4 regions of the Kitasatospora sp. NPDC092286 genome follow, and region 1 is predicted to be linked to each of the others. Evidence: riboswitches for the same ligand, from Rfam matches in the RefSeq annotation. Region 1 holds a riboswitch; each other region holds the start of a gene.
The links. Region 1 has a riboswitch for cobalamin ahead of ACIQIB_RS12515 (cobalamin biosynthesis protein). Riboswitches for the same ligand answer to the same signal wherever they lie in the genome.
Positions count from the first base shown of each region.

Region 2: it holds a riboswitch for cobalamin, as region 1 does, so the genes downstream of both, metE (5-methyltetrahydropteroyltriglutamate--homocysteine S-methyltransferase) here and ACIQIB_RS12515 (cobalamin biosynthesis protein) in region 1, are expected to answer to the same signal.
Region 3: it holds a riboswitch for cobalamin, as region 1 does, so the genes downstream of both, ACIQIB_RS09105 (ribonucleoside-diphosphate reductase subunit alpha) here and ACIQIB_RS12515 (cobalamin biosynthesis protein) in region 1, are expected to answer to the same signal.
Region 4: it holds a riboswitch for cobalamin, as region 1 does, so the genes downstream of both, ACIQIB_RS05935 (prenyltransferase/squalene oxidase repeat-containing protein) here and ACIQIB_RS12515 (cobalamin biosynthesis protein) in region 1, are expected to answer to the same signal.

Region 1 covers NZ_JBIVRD010000010.1:75,933-81,493, forward strand. The annotation lists gene ACIQIB_RS12510 (alpha/beta hydrolase family protein) at 242-1,357, opposite strand; cobalamin riboswitch at 1,638-1,802, shown strand; gene ACIQIB_RS12515 (cobalamin biosynthesis protein) at 1,901-2,890, shown strand; gene ACIQIB_RS12520 (cobyric acid synthase) at 2,887-4,431, shown strand; gene ACIQIB_RS12525 (putative cobaltochelatase) at 4,428-5,561, shown strand, end outside.
Region 2 covers NZ_JBIVRD010000004.1:13,870-19,430, reverse strand. The annotation lists gene metF (methylenetetrahydrofolate reductase [NAD(P)H]) at 1-288, shown strand, start outside; gene metE (5-methyltetrahydropteroyltriglutamate--homocysteine S-methyltransferase) at 751-3,060, opposite strand; cobalamin riboswitch at 3,197-3,422, opposite strand; gene ACIQIB_RS05905 (ABC transporter substrate-binding protein) at 3,502-4,386, opposite strand; gene ACIQIB_RS05900 (SDR family NAD(P)-dependent oxidoreductase) at 4,438-5,196, opposite strand; gene ACIQIB_RS05895 (nuclear transport factor 2 family protein) at 5,226-5,561, shown strand, end outside.
Region 3 covers NZ_JBIVRD010000007.1:55,536-61,096, forward strand. The annotation lists gene ACIQIB_RS09100 (glycosyltransferase family 39 protein) at 1-897, shown strand, start outside; cobalamin riboswitch at 970-1,101, shown strand; gene ACIQIB_RS09105 (ribonucleoside-diphosphate reductase subunit alpha) at 1,265-3,694, shown strand; gene ACIQIB_RS09110 (ribonucleotide-diphosphate reductase subunit beta) at 3,694-4,710, shown strand; gene ACIQIB_RS09115 (DUF397 domain-containing protein) at 4,773-4,997, opposite strand; gene ACIQIB_RS09120 (helix-turn-helix domain-containing protein) at 5,000-5,561, opposite strand, start outside.
Region 4 covers NZ_JBIVRD010000004.1:22,324-27,884, forward strand. The annotation lists gene ACIQIB_RS05930 (hypothetical protein) at 1-1,217, opposite strand, end outside; cobalamin riboswitch at 1,328-1,452, opposite strand; cobalamin riboswitch at 1,505-1,644, shown strand; gene ACIQIB_RS05935 (prenyltransferase/squalene oxidase repeat-containing protein) at 1,747-4,629, shown strand; gene ACIQIB_RS05940 (hypothetical protein) at 4,626-5,561, shown strand, end outside.

The sequences.
Region 1 (5,561 bases):
GAGCGGGGCATCACGGTCGCGCGGGTTCCGAGACGTCACGTCGAGCAGTCTTCCCCTTGTACCGGCCTTCTGTCACATCCGGTTGGCCACGGACTCCGGAAGGGCGGTCGCGGCGGGTCGACAAGATCGGGCAACAGAGGCCAAACCGCCTGGCCGGATCTGCATGACGCGAACACGCCAGGTCAGAGCGGTCGGCCGGCCGGGCCGGAGGAAGCTGCCGGACGGCCGGCCGGAGCCGTCGTCAGAGCAACGGCGTGAGCCAGCGGCGCAACAGCTCTTCATAGCGGTCGGGGTCGGCGTTCCAGAGGGCGGCGTGGTCGGCGCCGGGGAAGGCCTGGAGGCTGACCAGGTCGAAGCGGCGGTCGGCGAGCCGGGCGGCGGCCCGCCAGGGCGCCACCGGGTCGTCGGGGCTGTGCAGCACCATGGTGGGCACCCGCAGGTCGGTGCCCTCGGCGAGCCGCGCGAAGTCGGCCAGGTCCACCCCGGTCCGGCCCTCGGCGGCGAGCGCGCCCGGCCCGGCGGCCGTACGGCCGAACCCGGCCCGGGTGGCGCCCCGGCGGGCGAAGACCGGCCGGTCGAGCACCGGGGAGTCCAGTACCAGGCCGCTGATCGCCGAGGTCCAGGCGGACCGGGCGGCGGTCTGCAGCACCATCGTGGCGCCGAGCGACCAGCCGTGTAGGACGACCCGGCCGGCGCCGCTGTCCAGGGCCAGCCGCACTGCCGCCTCGACGTCCCGCCACTCGGTCTCGCCGAAGTCGTCGAGGCCGTCCGGCGCGGCCGGCGCGCCCCGGTCTCCCCGGTAGGTGACGGCGAGGGCGGGCAGACCGAGACGGTGCAGCACGGGCAGCACCGGGAGCGTCTGCTGCCGGTCGGCGCCCGGGCCGTGCACCAGGATCACCCAGGTGCCGCGTTTGCCGTCGAGCCGCCAGGCGGGCAGGGCGCCCAGCTCACCCTCGGCGGCGGTCTCGGCGTAGGGCAGGCCGAGCGCGCCGGTCGGGTCGCCGAGGTGGACCCGGGGGGTGAAGCGGACCTCGGTGCCGGGCGTCAGGGCGCCCCGGTCGGCGCGGACCAGTCGGCGGGTGACGCCCTGTTCGTCGGCGTGCAGGATCTCGTCGACCACCGCGTGGCCGCCCTCGTCCCACTCGACGGCCCAGCGGCCGGGGCGGGTGCTCTCCGGGCTGCGGGTGAAGGTGGCCCGCCCGACGGCCAGGCTCCGCACCGTGACGGGGCCCGCCTGCGGCCGGGAAACGGCCGCCGGGTGGAGCATCCGCCGGACGGCCCTGCGCCCGGCCAGCAGTACGGCGGCCCCGGTGCCGACGGCGGCGGCCGCCACGGCGGCCGCGGTTCCCCAACGCATATCGCTCCCCGCTCTGTTGATCGCGGACTGGGCACCCACCAGTCCACTCGCGGGACCGGACCGGGGCCACCGGGCATGGGCCGACCGGGTGTCACGCCGGACGGGACAGCGGGGGCCGCGGCCTCCACCTGCGGCCGGGCGATCGCGCCCTCTCCGCACCCCCGCGACACCGACCCGCGGAGGCGGCGCGCGGGCGGGCCGTGTGACCAACCCCTCCGTGACCTTGGTTGACTCCCGGTTCGGCCGCGTGATGGGATCCTTCAGCCAAACGGAGGCATGCAGAGGAAGCCGGTGCGAGTCCGGCGCGGTCCCGCCACTGTCACCGGGGAGCACGCTCGGATCAATTCCCTCCTTGCCCGCCAACAGGCAGGAGGGGCCCATCGGCGGGCCGTCAGAAGCCGCTGGAGGCTCCGGGGGTGTGTCGGACCCGGAAGCCAGGAGACTCTCGCCGCCGGTACGTCGATCCAGGGCGCGGACCCTGAGTGAGGACACGCACGCGATGCAGGCTGCCCCGACCGCCCGCCCCCTCTGCCGCCCTTCGCCGTGCGCCCGCTGACCCGCGCGGCCGCCTTCGCGCTGGGCGCCGTCGCGGGACATCTCGCCGACGCCCGCTTCGCCGATCCCCGGCGCGGCCACCCGGTGGCCGCCTTCGGCAGCGCGGCGGGCCGGCTGGAGAAGACGCTCTGGCGCGACGACCGCGCCGTCGGCACCGCCTACACCGCGCTCTGCGTGGGCACCGTCGCGGCCGGGGCGGTGGCCGCCGAACGCGCCCTGGGCCGGCGGCCGCTCGGCCGCGCCGCGCTGACCGCCGCCGCGACCTGGACGGTGCTCGGCGGCACCTCGCTCACCCGGGAGGCCAGGACCATCGGCCGCTCGCTCGCCGCGGGCGATCTGACGGCGGCCCGGGAACGGCTGCCGCATCTGTGCGGGCGCGACCCGAGCGCGCTGGACGAGCAGCAGATCGCCCGCGCGGTGGTCGAGTCGGTCGCCGAGAACACCGCCGACGCCGTGGTGAACGCCCTGGTCTGGGGCGCGCTCGCGGGCACGCCCGGGCTGCTGGCGTTCCGCGCCGTCAACACGCTGGACGCGATGGTCGGCCACCGCTCGCCGCGCTACGCCCGGTTCGGCTGGGCCTCGGCCCGGCTGGACGACGTGGCGGGCTGGCCGGGCGCCCGGCTGACCGCGCTGCTCACCGTGGCCGCCGCGCCCGAGCCCCGGACGGCCTGGCGGATCTGGCGCCGGGACGGCTCCGCGCACCCGAGCCCCAACGCGGGCCAGGCCGAGTCCGCGTTCGCGGGCGCGGTCGGCGTGCGGCTGGGCGGCACCCTCGCGTACGGGGAGCGGGTGGAGCACCGGCCGGTGCTGGGCGGCGAACTGCGGCCGGTGACGGTGGACGACATCGAGCGGGCCTGCCGGCTCTCCCGCCGGGTGGGCCTGCTGGCCCTGGGCACGGCCGTCGCCGGGCACGCGGCGGTCCGGGCCGCCACAGGAAGCCGGACCGTCCTGGGACGGAAGAAGAGGAGGAGCGCATGAGCAACGCACTGCTGGTCGCCGGGACGACCTCGGACGCCGGCAAGACCGTGGTCACCGCGGGCATCTGCCGCTGGCTGGCCCGGCAGGGTGTCCGGGTGGCGCCGTTCAAGGCGCAGAACATGTCGCTGAACTCCTTCGTCACCGCCGGCGGCGCCGAGATCGGCCGCGCCCAGGCGATGCAGGCGCAGGCGGCCCGGGTGGAGCCCGAGGCGGCGATGAACCCGGTGCTGCTCAAGCCGGGCGCGGACGGCCGCAGCCAGGTCGTGCTGCTCGGCCGCCCGGTCGCCGAGGTGGGCGCGCTGGACTACCGCGAGCGCAAGCCGGTGCTGCTGGAGCGGGCCCTGGAGTGCCTGGCGGACCTGCGCAGCCGCTACGACGTGGTGGTCTGCGAGGGGGCCGGGTCGCCCGCCGAGATCAATCTGCGCGACCGGGACATCGCCAACATGGGTCTGGCCACCGCCGCCGGGCTGCCGGTGGTGGTGGTCGGGGACATCGACCGCGGCGGGGTGTTCGCCGCCATGTACGGGACGCTGGCGCTGCTGTCCGCCGAGGACCAGCGCCATGTGACGGGCTGGTTCGTCAACAAGTTCCGGGGCGACGCCCGGCTGCTGGCGCCCGGGCTGGAGATGCTGGACCGGCTGACCGGCCGCCCGGTGCTCGGCACCCTGCCGATGCTGCCCGGGCTCTGGCTGGACGCCGAGGACTCGCTGGACCTGTCCACCGTGGTGGACCGCGCCGAAAACCGCGGGCCGGTCGGCGCGGACGTGCTGCGGGTGGCCGTGGTGCGCTTCCCGAGGCTGTCCAACTTCACCGACGTGGACGCGCTGGTGCAGGAGCCCGGGGTGCTGGTCCGCTGGGCCACCCGGCCCGAGGAGCTGGCCGACGCCGACCTGGTGATCCTGCCCGGCACCCGGGCCACCGTCGCCGACCTGGCCTGGCTGCGCGAACGTGGTCTGGAGCCGGCCCTGAAGGCACGGGCCGCCGCCGGGCGGCCGGTTCTCGGTGTCTGCGGCGGCTACCAGATGCTGGCGCGCGGCATCGTGGACGAGGTCGAGTCCGGGGCCGGCGAGGTGGCCGGGCTCGGGCTGCTGCCGACGCGTGTCCGGTTCGGGGCCGCGAAGGTGCTCGGCCGTCCGGTCGGCGAGGCGTACGGGCAGCGGGTCGAGGGGTACGAGATCCATCACGGTGTGGTGGCCGTCGAGGGGGGAGACCCCTTCTTCTCCGACGGCCGGGGCCGCGCTCTGGACGGCTGCCGGGTGGGCGCGGTCTGGGGCACGACCTGGCACGGCGCACTGGAGAACGACGGGTTCCGTCGCGAACTGCTGCGCGAGACCGCCGAGTTGGCCGGCCGGGCGTTCGTTCCCGCGCCGGACACCTCGTTCGCCGCGGCGCGCGAGGCCCGGCTGGACCGGCTGGGGGACCTGATCGAGGAGCACGCGGACACCGACGCGCTGTGGAAGCTGATCGAGGGCGGGGTGCCGGCCGCGGGGTCGCTGCCGTTCCTGCCGCCCGGAGCGCCTGAGGAGGCCGACAAGGCATGAGTGACGTCCGCTACCCCTTCACCGCGATCGTCGGTATGGCCGACCTGCGGCTCGGACTGCTGCTCAACGCGGTCTCCCCGGCCGTCGGCGGCGTGCTGGTGCGCGGCGAGAAGGGCACCGCCAAGTCGACCATGGTGCGCGCGCTGGCCGGCCTGCTGCCGTCCATCGCCACCGTCGACGGCTGCCGCTTCGCCTGCGACCCGGCCGCGCCCGACCCGCAGTGCCCGGACGGCGCGCACGCCGGCGCCACGGCCTCCGGCCGTCCGGCCCAGCTGGTCGAGCTGCCGGTCGGCGTCTCCGAGGACCGGATCGTCGGCTCGCTGGACCTCGAACGGGCGCTCGCCGAGGGCGTCAAGGCGTACGAGCCGGGGCTGCTGGCGCGGGCGCACCGGGGCGTGCTCTACATCGACGAGGTCAACCTGCTCCAGGACCACGTGGTGGACCTACTGCTGGACGCCGCCGCGATGGGCCGCTCCTACGTGGAGCGCGAGGGCGTCTCGGTGCGGCACGCGGCCCGGTTCCTGCTGGTCGGCACGATGAACCCGGAGGAGGGCGAGCTGCGCCCGCAGCTGCTCGACCGGTTCGGCCTGACCGTGGAGATCGCCGCCACCCGCGACCCGGCGGAGCGCGCCGAGGTGGTCCGCCGCCGCCTGGCGTACGACGCCGACCCGGCCGGGTTCGCCGCCCGGTTCGCCGAGGACGAGCGGGCGCTCGCCGAACGGATCACCACCGCACGGGAGTTGCTGCCCAAGGTCGAACTGGCCGATGTGGCGCTGCGTCAGATCACCGCCGTCTGCGCGGCGTTCGAGGTGGACGGGCTGCGGGCGGACATCGTGATGGCCCGTACCGCCGTCGCGCTGGCCGCCTGGGCGGGCCGGACGGAGGTGCTGGAGGAGGACGTCCGCAAGGCCGCCCGGCTGGCCCTGCCGCACCGCCGCCGGCGCAACCCGTTCGACGCGCCCGGCCTGGACGAGGAGCAGCTCGACCGGACCCTGGAGGAACACGCCGACCCGGAGCCCGAGCCCGCGTCGCAGCCCGAGCCGCAGCCGGAGGACGGGCCCGAGGGCGGCCCCGAGGGCGACGGACCCGACCCGGACGGCGGTCCGGACGGGGGCGGCCCCGACGGCGGT
Region 2 (5,561 bases), on a different contig from region 1:
GGGTGCACCGTCCCGATCATCCCGGAAATCATGCCGATTACCACGATCCGGTCACTCCGGCGCATTCCCGAGCTCAGCACCGCGATCATTCCTCCGTCATTCGTCGAAAGAATGACCAACGCGCAGGACGACGCCGAGCAGGTCCGCTCCATCGGTATCGACTTCGCCACCGAGATGTGCCGCCGGCTGATTTCCGAGGGCACTCCCGGGCTCCATTTCATGACGATGAACTTCTCCACGGTCACGACGGAGATCTACCAGAATCTCGGCCTGCACAACCGGAACTGACACCGGTGGCCGGTGGCCCCCGCCCGATCCCCGGCGGAGGGCCACCGGCCGCCACGTCACCGGCCACCACGTCACCGGTCCGGGCGGCGAGGCGATCACGTCTCCCCTGTCGCCGGAGGGCTCGCGCCGTCCGACGCCGACGACCCGCCCGGAAGCGGCGGTCCCGCAACAGGCGAGGTGTGGGGCTGGGCCGCCGCCAGCCTGGCCGAGGGCGTGCTGCAGCACCCGGATCCGGGCTCCCTGTGCTCCGACCTGCCGACGGCCGGCCAGCAGGATCGCGTACTCCTTCTCGGGAATGGCGATCATCACCTGCCCGTCCACACGGATGCGACGAGCCTCGAACTTCCTTCCCACCGCTCCCCTCCTGTCGCATCCGGGGAACCGGCCGACAGCCGGTACGGGGTGGGTGCGGGGACGGTCGCCCCCGCCCCACCCCGGCACCGGGGTCGGCTTCGGCTCGGGTCAGCCCTTCAGCTCGGCACGGACCAGGCGTGCGGCCTCGACGAGGTGGTCGAGCGAGGCGCGGGTCTCGGGCCAGCCACGGGTCTTCAGGCCGCAGTCGGGGTTGACCCAGAGCCGCTCGGCGGGGATGGCCGCCAGTCCGGCCCTGAGCAGGGCCGCGGCCTCCTCGGTGCTCGGCACCCGGGGCGAGTGGATGTCGTAGACGCCCGGGCCGACCTCACGCGGGTAGCCGGCCTCGGCCAGCTCGTGCGCGACCTGCATGTGCGAACGGGCCGCCTCCAGGGAGATCACGTCGGCGTCGAGGTCGTCGATCGCGGTCATGATCGCGCCGAACTCCGCGTAGCACATGTGGGTGTGGATCTGGGTGTCCGCGCGCACCCCGGAGGTGGAGAGCCGGAAGGACTCGGTGGCCCACGCCAGGTAGCCGGGGCGGCCCGCCGCGCGCAGCGGCAGCGTCTCGCGCAGGGCGGGTTCGTCGACCTGGACGACGGCGGCGCCGGCCGCCTCCAGGTCGGTGACCTCGTCGCGCAGGGCGAGGGCGACCTGGCGGGCGGTGTCGGCGAGCGGCTGGTCGTCGCGGACGAAGGACCAGGCGAGCATGGTGACCGGGCCGGTGAGCATGCCCTTGACCGGGCGGTCCGTCAGGTCCTGGGCGTAGCGGAACCAGTCGACGGTCATCGCGTGGGGCCGCGAGATGTCGCCGGCCAGCACCGGCGGGCGGACGTAGCGGGTGCCGTAGGACTGCACCCAGCCGTGCTGGGTGGCCAGGTAGCCGGTGAGCTGTTCGGCGAAGTACTGGACCATGTCGTTGCGTTCGGGCTCGCCGTGGACCAGGACGTCGATCCCGGCCTTCTCCTGATAGGCGATCACCTCGCGGACCTCGGCGCGCATCCGGTCCTGGTAGGTGCCGTCGTCGATCCGGCCGGCGCGCAGGTCGGCGCGGGCGGTGCGCAGGTCGGTGGTCTGCGGGAAGGAGCCGATGGTGGTGGTCGGCAGCAGCGGCAGGCCGAGGCGGACGCGCTGGGCCCCGGCGCGCTCGGGGTAGGCCTGGGCGCGGCGGGCGTCCTCGGCGGTGGTGGCGGCGACCCGGGCCCGGACGGCCGGGTCGCGGGTGAGCGCGGAGGCGGCGCGGGAGGCCAGGTCGGCCCGGTTGGCGGCGAGTTGGGCCGCCACGGTGTCGGTGCCCTCGCGCAGGCCCCGGGCGAGGGTGGTGATCTCGCCGGTCTTCTGACGGGCGAAGGCGAGCCAGCGGGCGACCTGCGGGTCGAGGTCGCGCTCGGCGGCGGCGTCCAGCGGGACGTGCAGCAGCGAGCAGGACGGGGCGACGTCCACCCGGTCGGCGAGGCCGAGGAGCGTGCCGAGGACGGAGAGCGACTTCTCCAGGTCGTTGAGCCAGATGTTGCGGCCGTCGACGACGCCGGCGACCAGGCGCTTGCCGGGCAGGCCGCCGACGGCGGCGAGGTCGTCGAGGTTGGCCGCGCCGGGGCCGGTGAAGTCGAGCCCGACGCCCTCGATCGGGGCCTTGGCCAGAACGGGCAGGGCCTCGCCGGCGCGGTCGAAGTAGGTCGCGACCAGCAGCTTGGGCCGGTCGGTGAGCCCGCCGAGCTCCCGGTAGACGCGGGCGGCGGCGGAGAGTTCGGCCGGTGTGCGGTCCTGGACGAGGGCGGGCTCGTCGAGTTGGACCCACTCCGCTCCGGCGGCGCGCAGGTCGGCGAGGAGTTCGGCGTAGACGGGCAGCAGCCGGTCCAGCAGGGTGATCGGCTGGAAGTCCGCGGTGACCCCGGGTGCGGGCTTGGCGAGCAGCAGGTAGGTGAGCGGGCCGACCAGGACCGGGCGGGCGGTGTGGCCGAGGGCGATCGCCTCGCGCAGCTCGCCGACCGGCTTGGCCGGGTTGGCGGCGAAGACCGTGTCCGGTCCCAACTCGGGTACAAGGTAGTGGTAGTTGGTGTCGAACCACTTGGTCATCTCCAGCGGCGCCACCTCCTGGGTGCCGCGGGCCATGGCGAAGTAGCCGTCCAGCGGGTCGGCGTCGACGGCGGCGCGGTGCCGGGCGGGGATCGCGCCGACCGCCACCGTGGTGTCCAGCACATGGTCGTAGAGCGAGAAGTCCCCGGTGGGGACCTCGGTGACACCGGCGTCGGTGAGCCGTCGCCAGGTGTCGCGCCGCAGGTCCGCGGCGGTGGCGTACAGGGCCTCGGCACTGATCCGGCCGGCCCAGTAGCCCTCGATCGCCTTCTTCAGCTCCCGGTTCGGCCCCTGCCTCGGGTAGCCGTACACGGTGGCCTGCGGGGTGGTGGAACTCGTTGACACGGAACTCTCCTTCGCGAGTCGCGCTGCGATCCCGGGAGAGCGCGAGGAGGCGAAGGTACGACAGGGGTGCGCGGCACCAGGATGTGCCCGCCCGCTCCGCCGACCCGCCCTCGAGGTCACCGAGATCACCGCGTGCGGGGTGCACGCGGGCAGTGGCAGGTCTTCGGACTCGCGGGCACGCCGGGCCTGTCGGCCTTCTCCGGCACCTACTGGCCGTCGCTTCCCGGGCCCCATCGGGGTCCAGTGCATGTGACGGCGGTCGTTCCCACTCACCGCTGCGGGGCAGTCCCGGATTCACACCGGGTTCCCTCTTACGACGCCATGCCTGGAGGACATGACGAACCGACTGCACCGCACAGACTAGGGCCCGCGGGGCCCGCCGTCACCGCCCGTCCGAATGCCGGATGGCCGGATGAGACCGATTCCGGGCAGGTGGCCGCCTCAGCCACGCTGTGACCCGGTCCCGTCGGCGGTCGCGGTGCGGTAGAAATCGGCTGCGGTGACGGTGGCGGGGACGCCGAGTTCGGCGGCGACCGCGGTGATCGCGGTGGCGCCGACGGCGAGGTCGGCTTGGCCGTCGGTGGTGAAATGCGGTGCGATGAACGTCTCGTAGTGGGCTCGGGCTTCGTCCGCGGTGTGCCGGCCGAGGAACGTCCGGATGTGGCGCACCGTGGTGTCGGGTTCGTTGTGGATCACCTGCAGGGCTCGTACGACGGCCTGGACCGCGGGGTCGTCCGGGTGGAGGTGGGTGGGGTCGACGGCCACGCCTACGGTGGGGATCCTGAAGTGGTCGCCGACCCAGGCCAGCACCTGCCAGCCGTACTCGGCGGCTACCGCTTCCGGTGCCATGGTGCTGCCGACCAGGGCGGCGTCGATCCTGCCCTCGTGCAGCCTGCGCAGGTCCATGCCGTAGTCGCCGGGCGGGCGGACGACGGTGTGGATGTCGCGGTCCGGGTCGAGGCCGGCCCGGCGCAGCACGATCCGGGTGAAGCACCCGGGTGCGGTGTGGGGAGCGTGCACCGCCAGCCGTCGGCCGGCCAGGTCGGCCAGGGAGGTCAGGCCGGGGCGGGCGAGGAACCAGAACAGCGGGCGGTGGGTGTTGACGCTGAGGGCGACCCAGGGGGTGCCGTCGGCCAGTCGGGACAGCAGTGCCCGGCCGAGCCCGATGGTGGCGCCGTGGCGCAGCCGCTCCTCGTCCCACGAGCAGCCGTCGTGCAGCGCGACGTGGACGCCCTCGTCGGCGTAGTAGCCCTGCTGGTCGGCGATGTAGGCGGCCAGTTCCTCGTGCAGGCCCCGCCCGACGTAGGCGAGATCGATCGTGTACATGAACGTTTTTCCTTGATCGTGCCGCCGCCGTGCGCACAGGACGGCGGGGCGTCAGTACATGGACATCCCGCCGTTGACCGCGGCCGTGGTGCCGGTCATGACGGCGCTGTCCTCGCCGGCGTAGAAGGCGACCGCCCGGGCGACGTCGTCCGGGTGTGCCAGGCGGCCCAGGGGGGTGGCGGCCACCTGCCGACGCCTGTGCTCCTCGTCGAGCACATCCGCCGCCATGCGGGTGCCGTCCACCGGGCCGGGCTCGACGACGTTGACCGTGATGCCCAGCGGGCCCAGCTCCTGGGCGAGGTACCGGGCGAACTGCGCCAGTGCGGCCTTGGCCGTGCCCAGTGCGATCATGCCCTCCCGGGGCTGGCGGCTGAGGACGGTGCCGAGATAGACGATGCGTCCCCAGCCCTGTTCGGTCATGGCGGGCAGGACGGCCTTGGTGACCGCGAACGCCGCACGCAGCTCGTCGTCGAGCTTGCCGCCCAGCTCTTCCCACGTCATGTCCTGGAACGGCTTGACCACATACGGGGTGAGCGCGTTGTGCACGAGCACGTCGGTGCCGCCCCATGCCGCCCGGACCTGCTCGATCATGCTCTCGACCGCCGCTGCCTCGCGCACGTCGGCCTGCACGGCCATGGCCTGGCCGCCCGCGGCCTCGATGCCGGCCACGACCTTCCCGGCTGCCGTGCCGCTGTGCAGGTAGTTGACCACCACGCGCATCCCTCGTGCGGCCAGAAGGCGCGCGGTGGCCGCACCGATTCCGCTGCCGGCCCCTGTCACCAATGCCACCCTGCCGGTCGCCCCGGTCATGGGACCACTCCCTGTCTGTCATTGTCATCGTGGGCCGCCGGGATGACCGTCCGGAAACCATGCTCGGCGGCGGGACCGCCGCCGGGGTTACGGTGGTCGGCAGGAGGCCGGCACACCGGATGTGCGCCTCGTCCGACACCGCTGTGATCGGAGGGAACACGATGGGGCACCAGGAGACCCGAGCGGCGCTGGATCGGCACTGGGCAGCGTCCGCCGCAGGGGACCAGGACACCGAGCACGAGATCTACCACGACGACGTCATCGTTGATTATCCCCAGTCGGGTGAGCGCATCCACGGCCGCCACAACCTGCAGGCGCTGCGCTCACACCACCCGGCCAGGCTCGGCTTCACCATCCGCCGGATT
Region 3 (5,561 bases), on a different contig from region 1:
TGGCCGCACCGGCGGCTCGGCCCGGCCGCCCTGCGCGCGCTGCTGCTCGCCGCCGGCACGGCCGGCGCGCTGCTCCCCTTCGGCGTACTCGGCACGATCGCGGGATGGTCCCCGGCCCGCGGCCAGGCCGGCCGCACGGTCGGCGGGATCCTCCTGGACACCGTCCAGTGGGGCGGCCTGTTCACCGTCCTCGCGGTGGCCGGCACGATCGCCTACGTCCGCCGCGAGCAGATGCACGAGTCCCCGGAGAACGGCGGCGTCACCACCACCCGGGCCCAGCGCGCGCTGCTGGGCACCGCGCTGACCGCCACCGCGCTGCTGGTCCCGGCGATCCACCTGGCGCTGGGCTCCTCCGGGGCGATGTTCCGCCACCTCGGCTTCGGGATGCTGCTCGCCGCCCCGCTGGCCGGGGTCGGCCTCACCCGGCTGGTCGGCGCGCACTTCCGCCACCCGCAGCTGGGCATCCTGGTGTGGGTCGCCCTGCTCGCGCTGGGCCTCGAACAGTCCGCGCTGCGCTACCAGAACGGGCCCGACTCCGGGCGGCTGCTCGCCGTCCTGCGGGTGCACGCCGAACCGCAGGGCCGCTACCTCACCGAGGTCGACGGACTCGCCGAGTACTACCTGGGCACCGTCAGTACACCTGAGCAGTGGGTCTCGGCGCGCAACGGGACCGACTACCGGGACGCCGCCGGGGTGCAGCACCACGGCGACGACGGCAGCGCGGCCGCCATCCGGGACGGCTGGTTCACCATGGTCGTCCTCGACAGCACCGCGCCGGCTGCCACGGACCGCGCCCTGGCGGCCGCTCTGGCCGCCGGCGGACAGTACCGGCTGATCGCCCAGTTCACCTCGCCGACGGGCGACTCCAGCACCTACAAGGTCTACCTGAAGCACTGACGCCCCGCCGAGCCTGTCCGGGCTCGCGACACGACGGCCACAACATATGGTGCCGCCACAGTCGACCGCCACTAGATGTATGCTCACTCCTGCTGTCGACGCAGGGGAACCCGGTGCGAGTCCGGGACTGCCCCGCAGCGGTGTGCGGGCCTCTGGAAGCAGGGCCCGCGAGTCCGAGTACCTGCCGGCGGCGTGCCACCGGCCTCCCCGCAGAGGCCCCGAAGCACTGCACCACGTCCGGGCCTCGCGGGCGGGCCGGGGATGACACTGTCGCGCGACGCCACCGGGCGTTCGCGCCGTGCTCCCCTGCCCCGAACGGTCCGGCACCCCGATGCACCGACGCCGATCGCCGCCAGGAGAGAGCGCCTTGACCACCGCTGCCTCAGCCACCCTGCCCGCCCAGGGTTCCAGCTTCGCCCCCGTCGACCCGACGGTCTCCGACCCCGGCGGTGCGCTGCTCCGGCTGCTGACCGACCGCAGCGCCGATCTCCCCCAGGTGGACCCCGGCCATGTCGCCGCCGCCGCGCTGCGCGGCCGCCACGCCGGCTCGGACTTCGCCGAGCTGCGCGGGCTGGCCGTGGACGCCGCCGCGTCGATGATCGCCGAGGACCCGCAGTACTCGAAGCTGGCCGCGCGCCTGCTCGCGCTGGAGATCGTCGACGAGGCGGTCAGCCAGGGCTCGGTCTCCTTCTCCGCCTCGGTCGCGGTCGGCCACGCCGAGGGCCTGATCGGCGACACCACCGCCGCCTTCGTCGCCAAGCACGCCGCGACCCTGGACGCGCTCGTCGACCCGCGGGGCGACGACCGCTTCGAGTACTTCGGCCTGCGCACCGTGCAGTCCCGCTACCTGCTGCGCCACCCGATCACCCGCAAGGTGGTCGAGACCCCGCAGCACTTCCTGCTCCGCGTCGCCAGCGGCCTGGCGGTCGGCGACAACGAGCAGTCGGTGCGCGAGGTGGCCGAGCTGTACGGCCTGATGAGCCGGCTGGAGTACCTGACCTCCTCCCCGACCCTGTTCAACTCCGGCACCCGGCACCCGCAGATGTCGAGCTGCTACCTGCTCGACTCCCCGCTGGACAACCTGGACTCGATCTACTCCCGGTACGCCCAGATCGCCCGTCTCTCCAAGCACGCCGGCGGCATCGGCCTGTCCTACTCGCGGATCCGCTCGCGCGGCAGCCTGATCCGGGGCACCAACGGCAAGTCCAACGGCATCGTCCCGTTCCTGCGCACCCTCGACTCCTCGGTCGCCGCCGTCAACCAGGGCGGCCGCCGCAAGGGCGCGGCCTGCGTCTACCTGGAGACCTGGCACGCGGACATCGAGGAGTTCCTGGAGCTGCGCGACAACACCGGTGAGGAGGCGCGCCGCACGCACAACCTCAACCTGGCGCACTGGATCCCGGACGAGTTCATGCGCCGGGTCAACGCCAACGCCGACTGGTCGCTGTTCTCCCCCGCCGACGTGCCCGAGCTGGTCGACCTCTGGGGTGCCGAGTTCGACGAGGCGTACCTGAAGGCCGAGCAGTCCGGCAAGGCCGTCCGCACCATCCCCGCGCAGACCCTGTACGCCCGGATGATGCGCACCCTGGCGCAGACCGGCAACGGCTGGATGACCTTCAAGGACGCCTCCAACCGCGCCGCCAACCAGACCGCGCTGCCCGGCCGCACGGTGCACAGCTCCAACCTCTGCACCGAGATCCTGGAGGTCACGGACGACTCCGAGACCGCCGTCTGCAACCTCGGCTCGGTCAACCTCGGCGCCCACGTCGCCGCCGGCGCCACCGCCGACGACCTGCTGAACGCGCTGGACTGGGACCGCCTGGACGCCACCGTCCGCACCGCCGTCACCTTCCTCGACCGCGTGGTGGACATCAACTTCTACCCGACCCCCGAGGCCGGTGCCTCCAACTCCCGCTGGCGCCCGGTGGGCCTCGGCGTGATGGGCCTGCAGGACGTCTTCTTCCAGCTGCGGATCGACTTCGACTCCGCCGAGGCGAAGCGGCTCTCCACCCTCATCGCCGAGCGCATCATGCTCACCGCGTACGAGCGCTCCAGCGAGCTGGCCGAGCAGCTGGGCCGCCACGAGGCGTACGGCGAGACCCGGGCCGCCCGCGGCGAGCTGCACATCGACCACTTCCCGAGCGCCGCTCCGGAGTGGGCCGACCGCTGGGCCGCCCTGCGGACCAGGCTCGCCGAGACCGGCCTGCGCAACTCGCTGCTGCTGGCCATCGCGCCGACCGCGACCATCGCCTCGATCGCCGGCGTCTACGAGTGCATCGAGCCGCAGGTCTCCAACCTGTTCAAGCGCGAGACCCTCTCCGGCGAGTTCCTCCAGGTCAACCCGTACCTGGTGCGCGAGCTGAAGGAGCTCGGCGTCTGGGACCAGCAGACCCGGGACGCGCTGCGCGACGCCAACGGCTCCGTCCAGGACCTCAACTGGCTGCCCGCCGAGGTCCGCTCGCTCTACCGCACGGCCTGGGAGCTGCCCCAGCGCGCGCTGATCGACCTGGCCGCCGCCCGGATGCCGTACATCGACCAGAGCCAGTCGCTGAACCTCTTCATGGCCGCGCCCACCATCGGCAAGCTCAGCTCGATGTACGCGTACGCCTGGAAGGTCGGTCTGAAGACCACCTACTACCTGCGCTCGCGCCCGGCGACCCGGATCGCCCAGGCCGCCTCGGGCGCCGCCCGCGCCGCCGCCCCCGTCCCGGTGGCGTCCCCGACCCTCACGCCGGAGGAGGAGGCCGCCCTGGCCTGCTCCCTGGAGAACCCCGAGTCCTGCGAGGCCTGCCAGTAATGTCCGACGATCGCCAGAAGATGCTGCTCGACCCCGGCTTCGAGCTGACCCTGCGCCCGATGCGCTACCCGTCGTTCTACGACCGGTACCGCGACGCGATCAAGAACACCTGGACCGTCGAGGAGGTGGACCTGCACTCCGACGTCGCCGACCTGGCCAAGCTGAGCGAGGGCGAGCGCCACCTGATCGGCCGGCTGGTGGCGTTCTTCGCCACCGGTGACTCGATCGTCTCCAACAACGTGGTGCTGAGCCTCTACAAGCACATCAACTCGCCCGAGGCCCGGCTCTACCTGTCCCGGCAGCTGTTCGAGGAGGCCGTGCACGTCCAGTTCTATCTGACGCTGCTCGACACCTACCTGCCCGACCCCGAGGACCGCGCGGCGGCCTTCGACGCGGTGGAGAACATCCCCTCCATCCGCCAGAAGGCGCAGTTCTGCTTCAAGTACATGAACGCGGTCGACCACATCGACTCGCTGCAGACGAAGGAGGACAGGCGGGCGTTCCTGCTCAACCTGATCTGCTTCGCGGCGTGTGTGGAGGGGCTGTTCTTCTACGGCGCGTTCGCGTACGTGTACTGGTTCCGGTCGCGTGGTCTGCTGCACGGCCTGGCCACCGGTACGAACTGGGTGTTCCGCGACGAGTCCATGCACATGGACTTCGCGATGTCGGTCGTGGACACCGTTCGCGAGGAGGAGCCCGACCTCTTCGACGACGAGATGGCCAAGCAGGTGACGGAGATGCTGGAGGAGGCCGTCGAGGCCGAGCTCCAGTTCGCCCAGGACCTGTGCGGCGACGGCCTGGCCGGCATGAACACCGAGTCGATGCGGCAGTACCTGGAGGCCGTGGCGGACCAGCGCCTCGCGCGGCTCGGTCTGCCGATCCGGTACGGGTCGACCAACCCGTTCGGCTTCATGGAGCTCCAGAACGTGCAGGAGCTGACCAACTTCTTCGAGCGCCGGGTGTCGGCGTACCAGGTGGCGGTCGAGGGCTCGGTCGCCTTCGACGACGACTTCTAAAGAAGAAGACGAGACGACGCTGCCCCGCACGGCCTGTGGCCGTGCGGGGCAGCGCTGTTGGTTCAGAGGGACGGAAACTCCCCGCCCTTGACCCCGGCGAGGAACGACGACCACGCCTCGGCCGCGAACAGCAGCGCGGGCCCGTCCGGGTCCTTGGAGTCACGTACGGGCACAGCGCCGATCAGACCACTGGCCACCTCGATGCAATCGCTCTGTGCGCCGGAGTAGGAGGACTTGCACCACTCAAGTCCGGCAGCGGAAACAGACGGCAGGAACATACTCACCATTTCTAGACCTTGTCCTTTGCACGCTCGATGAGTGCGGCCGATTCGGTGCGCGGCAGCGACTCCGCCAGAGCACGGCGAAACAGGTTGGTGTACTTGAACACTTCCTCCGGCTCCTCGATGTAGAGCGTGCTGAGGAGGCTGTCGACGTACACCACATCCGTCTCTGTCGCCTCGGGGAAGCTCAGGATGGCAACAGGGCCGAAGAGTGCAGCGTGAACGTCAGATTCCTCCGGCAGGACCTGGACGTTGATGTTCGGCTGTTCGGCACTCGCCATCAGGAAGTCGAGTTGCTCCCGCATGACCGACCGGCCACCAATCCGATGCTTCAGCACGGATTCCGAGAGAACGACCCACATGCGAAGTGGCGCCTCCCGCGTCAGCACTGCCCGCCGTTCCTGACGAACCTTCGTGAGCCGCTCGACCTGCTCCGCGGTCGCATCCTCTATCTGGGCACGGACCACCGCACGCGTGTAGTCCTCCGTCTGCAGCAGTCCCGGCACCAGGAACGTCTGGATGCTGTACATGTCCGACGCGTCGGATTCCAGCGCGATGTAGTCGGCATAG
Region 4 (5,561 bases), on a different contig from region 1:
GCGGCGTCGAGGACGGCGCCGAGCGTCGTGGTGGTGCCGGTCGGGGTGACGGTGACCGCGCAGACCCTGGGCGAGCCGGTGCCGTCGTCGACGACCAGGGCGAGCCGGGCGGCGGTGCCGGCGGTGAAGGAACCGGTGGTGGCCCAGGTCGGCTCCCCGGCGGTGGTCGGGGTGGGCGGGGTGGCGGTGAAGCCCGCCCCGGCGACCGCACGCAGCCCGTCGACGGAGGCGTAGGGGGAGGGGGCGGTGTCGGTGGGCAGGTACTTGAAGCCGCCACCGGGCTTGAACTGCTGGGAGATCAGGAAGTCGACCGGGGTCTTGCCGGTGCCGCTGGTGAAGTCGGCGCCCTGGGGGTTGATGCCGCAGGCGTTGAGACCGGAGACGGCCCAGCCGTTGGAGTCGGTGTTGGCGCCGAACATCGAGTTGAAGGCGCCGGAGGCGACGAGCTTGCCCTTGAGGAAGTTCTTGGCGGCGACGATCGCGGGGTCGGTGCCGGGCACGCCGCTGCTGCACAGCGAGGCCATGGCGGCGCCGGTCATGTCGATGTCACCGGCCTGGGCGAGTGCGGCCGGATCGCCGGCGGCCTTGCCGAAGTTCCAGCCCCCGTCGTTGTGCTGGTTGGCGCGGACCGCCGTGACCGAGGCGTCGAGCAGGGCCTGCGGCACCCGCTGGGCACCGCTCTGCGTCCTGGCGCCGCCGAGGGCGAGCAGGCCGAACACGGTGCCGTTGAAGTTGGCGGACGGGCCGTAGTAACCGGGCTCGGCGGTCTGCCAGTAGGCGGCGACGTCCGCGATGAGGTTGCGGCCGGGGCCGACGCGCGCGGGGTCGATCCCGGCGGCGTAGGCGTTGAGGACGCCCCGCTCGTAGTCGGTGACGACGGGCGCGGCGCTCGGCCAGGTGGTGGCGGCGAGCTGGTTGCGGTACACCAGGCGGGCGTTCCTGGTGGCGTCGCCGCCCGGGGCCACGTCCGCCGCGGCGGTGCCGGCGGCCGCCAGCGCGCTGAACGCCCACTCGTTGGAGAGGCCCCCGCCGGTGACGTAGCTGCCGTCGGCGGCCTGGAGGGACTTCAGATAGGTGACGCCGGTGCTCTTCGAGGTGGCTGTCTGGGCCGGGGTGGCGGTCGCGTGGGCGGGGACGGCGGAGAGCAGCAGGGCGCCGGCCGTTATCGGGACGGCCACCGCGGAGGAGACGCGCGAGGAGGAGAGGAGGGACGACACGGGGCGGGCTCCTTGGAGTGATGGGCGCCGACCCGGCTCCGGGCCCCGGGGCTCCCTCGGGAGTTCGGCGGCCGGAGCGGCCGCCGCCCGGATCGCGTGGGCAGGCTTTCGCCGGTGGTACGTGGCCGGGCGGGCATTCGGGCTCGGGACGGCGGAACCGCCCCATACCGTTGCGCGTCAGCCCTGGAATCGCACCAGGTTCCCCCGCTCGGCCACCGGGGACGCTACCGCACGGTGCCGCCACCGGCGAGGTGTCCAAGGCGACATGACGACTCATTGACGGCCGACGCGGGAGCGTGGTCTGATGAACCGTTTTTCATCCTCGGCAGTAGGGGAAGCCGGTCCAACTCCGGCGCTGACCCGCAACCGTAGATCCGCCCCTCCGGGCGGATGAGCCGGACTGCCTGCGCCGAGGGCCTGTTCAGAAGCACTTGCGTCGTCGAGGACTACGACGCGGTCGGGACGGTCCCCATGCCGGGGAGCCGTCGGCTGCGCCGTGACACCCCGTCGACCGATCAGGGAGTCGCCGGTGAGGGTCAACAGCACGCGCACACGTCACAGAGCCCGGGGTCTGACGTCCCTGCTGGCCACCGGCGCCGTCGCTGCCGCCGCGGGCGGTACGGTCCTGCTCGGCCACCCCGGTACCGCGGCCGCCGACCCGATCGAGGAGTGCACCGCCACCACCGGCGCGATCGTCGCCGTGGACTTCGGCCACTGGGGCGGCGGGGTCGTCCGCGGCTGCGACGCCCACCCCACCACCGGGATGAACCTGCTGCACAACGCCGGCTTCACCACCACCGGCACCGAGCACGACGGCCCGGCGTTCATCTGCCGGCTCGGCAACGGCACCTTCAACAGCGGCACCCAGTACCCGACAGCCGCCGAGGAGCCCTGCGTCAACACCCCACAGGCCACCGCGTACTGGTCGTACTGGATCGCCGAACCCGGTCGGCAGACCTGGTCCTACAGCCAGTTCGGCGCCGCCACCCAGAAGCCGAAGCCCGGCGAGGTCGAGGCCTGGGTGTACGGCGGCACCGACATCGGCGGCACCAGCGGGGCACCCTCCTTCACCCCGGACTCCGTCCGCGCCGAGAACGGCGCCGGTCCGTCCCCCTCGGCCTCCGCCTCCCCCTCGGCGTCCATCTCCCCCTCGACGTCCCCGAGCCCGACCGGCCCGTCGCCCGCCGCGGGCGACCCCGTCGCGGCGGCCGCCTGGCTGGCCGGCCGGCTCGTCGACGGCGACCACATGGAGAACTGGGCCTTCGAGGGCCCCGACCTCCCCCGGACGTCCCTCACCGCGATCGCCCTCGCCGCCGCCGGGACGGAGGACCCGGCCCTGCGCAAGGTCCTCGCCTACCTCGCCGCCCACACCGACGCGTTCCTCCTCCCGGACGGGCCGTCCGCCAAGCCCGACGCCAGGGCCGCCGCGCTGCTGGCCCTGGTCGCCGAGAGCACCGGCGGCAACCCCCGTGCCTTCGGCGGCCGCGACCTGATCGCCGCGCTCACCGACCACGTCTGTGCCTCGGCCGGCGAGAACGGCAAGTGCACCGCCGCCGGGGACTTCCACGGTGCGGCCTCGCCCTGGGTCCAGGCCCTGGGCGTCATCGCCCTGCAGCGGGCCGAGGTCGCTCCGCCCGCCTCGGCGCTCACCCGGTTCACGGCGCTCCAGTGCGCCGACGGCGGCATCGCCGGAGCGATGATCGTGGCGGGCGACTACTGCGAGTCCGATCCGTCCGGCACCGCTCTCGCCGTTCTCGCCCTGCGCAAGGCCGGCGGCTTCGAGCAGACGGCGAAGAAGGCCGCCGACCAACTGGCCGCGAGCCAGCAGGCCGACGGCTCCTACCTCCCCTACACCGGCGCCGCGGGCGGCGACACCGGCAGCACCGCCCGCGTGGCCCAGGCTCTCAAGGCCACCGGCCGGAGCGCCGGACAGACCGCCGCCAGGACCTGGCTCGCCGCCCGGCAGGGCCAGGACGGCGGCTTCGGCACCGACGAGTCGACCACCGAGTCCGACCCGGACGCCACCGAACAGGCCATCCTCGCGCTGACCGGCACCGACCCGACCGGCGTCCGGCACGACCCGAACGCGGCCACGACCGCGCCGCCCGGCCCGCACCCCGGGAAGACCCCCGATCTCGGCAAGGGCAGCGCCTACCTGACCGACCCGGCACGCCTGATCGACGGTCACTACTACGAGGCCTTCCCGGCCTTCGCCGACTTCGGCCTCACCATCGACGGCGCCTACGCCCTCGCCGCCACCGGCGCGGACGACGCGGCCCTGCGCAGGATCGTCGACTTCCTGGACCAGCAGGGCAAGGACGCCGGCGACCGAACCGTCAACGACTGGACGGGCATCGGCACCGAGTACGCCGGCGGCGGCTCGATCGGCAAGGAGGCGCTGCTCGCCGAGATCACCGGCCGCGACCCGCGCGCCTTCGGCGGCCACGACCTGATCGCCGCCCTCGCCACGGCGGTCTGCGCCCAGACGAACCCGGACACCGGCTGCGCGGCGCCCGGCAACTACACCTACGCCACCTCGGTCTTCTCCCAGGCGCTCGGCATCATGGCCCAGCTGCGCGCCGGGGAGACCAGGCCGGCCGCCGCGCCGGTCGCCTACCTGAAGAGCCTCCAGCACGCCGACGGCTCCTGGCCGAGCCTGATCCCCGCCACCGGGGACTCCGACGTGGACAGCACCGCCATGGCGGCCATGGCCCTCGCCCTCGCTCCCGGGGATGACGGCGCCCAGGCCGTGGACAAGGCCCTCGGCTGGCTGGCCGGCAAGCAGGAGGCCGACGGCGGCTTCCCCGGCGCGGCCGGTGACTCCACCAACTCGGCCGCCCTCGCGATCCAGGGGATGACGCTGCGTCAGAGCGCCTACGCCGGCCCGATCGCCAAGGCGCTGGACTTCCTCGCCGGCCAGCAGAACAGCGACGGCGGCTTCAACGTCGCCACGAGCGGACAGCGCGGCTCGGACGTCCGGGCCTCCACCCAGGCGGTGGGCGGCGCCACCGGGATCTCCTTCGGCACCCTCCGGCGGGACCTCGGCAGCACGCCCACTCCGACCGGTTCGCCGACGGCGACGCCGAGTTCGACGCCGACGGGCTCCCCGACGGAGACCGGATCCCCGGCCCCGACCGGCTCACCCACGACCGCCCCGACCGCCCCGGCCACCGCGGACACCGGGACGCCCGGTGTGTCCGGCGGGCCCGTCCCGGGCGACCCCGGATACCCGGCCCAGCCCGGCGTACCCGGAAACCGCGTGCCCGGCACGGCCGACGGCGGCAGCCTCGCCCGCACCGGGACGGACACACCGGCCCTGATGGCAGCCGCCGGGCTGCTGGTCGGCGCCGGAGCCGCAGCCGTCCTCGCCGCCCGCCGCCGCGCGGCCTCCGCACCCGGGCGCCACCGGTGATCCGGCGGACCGGCCGGCTGCTCGGGGCCGTTGCCACGACGCTCGCCCTCGCCTTCGGCGGGCTCGGGGTGGCGGCTGCCCCGGCGGTGGCGGCCCCGCTGCCGATCGAACAGTGCACCACCACCTCCGGCGTGGTGCTCGCCGTCGACTTCGGCAAGTGGGGCGGCCCGCTGCTGCGCTCCTGCGGCACCACCCCCACCACCGGCTACACCCTGCTCAACCAGGGGGGCTGGAAGACCACCGGGACGGGGCACGACGGCCCGGCGTTCATCTGCCGGATCGGTTACAGCGGCTACCAGGGCGGCAAGCAGTTCCCCACCCCGGATCAGGAGAAGTGCGTCCTCACACCGCCCGCCACGGCCTACTGGTCGTACTGGCACGCGGACCCGGGTGAGAACACCTGGTCGTACAGCCAGCTCGGCGCGATGAGCTATCGGCCGAAGCCCGGCAGCGTCGACCTGTGGATCTTCGGCGGGACCAACATCGAGGGCACCGAAGGACGTCCCGCCTTCTCGCCCGACACCGTCCGCGCGCACAACACCGCACCGGGCGGCGGAGCGGACGCCACCCCGGAGCCGCCCAGGCCGCCGGCCGGCGCCGGTTCGGCCGGCGGCAGTGGCTCCGGTAGTGGCTCCGGCGGTGGAGGCACCGCCGGCGGCAGCGGCGGCGGCACCGGGGGGACGTCCGGCGGTTCGGCCTCCGGCGGTTCGGTCACCGGCGGCACCGGTGGCGGCGGCACGAAACGTCCGCCCGCCGCCGGGACTCCGGGAGGCACGGGCCGTACCGAACCGGCGATCCCGCCGGCCGGGCTGCCCGAGCAGACCACCCCCGCACCCGATCCGGCCGCGTCCGTGCCCGCGCCCGACGAGACCCCTGCCCAGGTTCCGTCCGACACCCCGTCGGCCACCGACACCGCACCACCGCCGTCCACG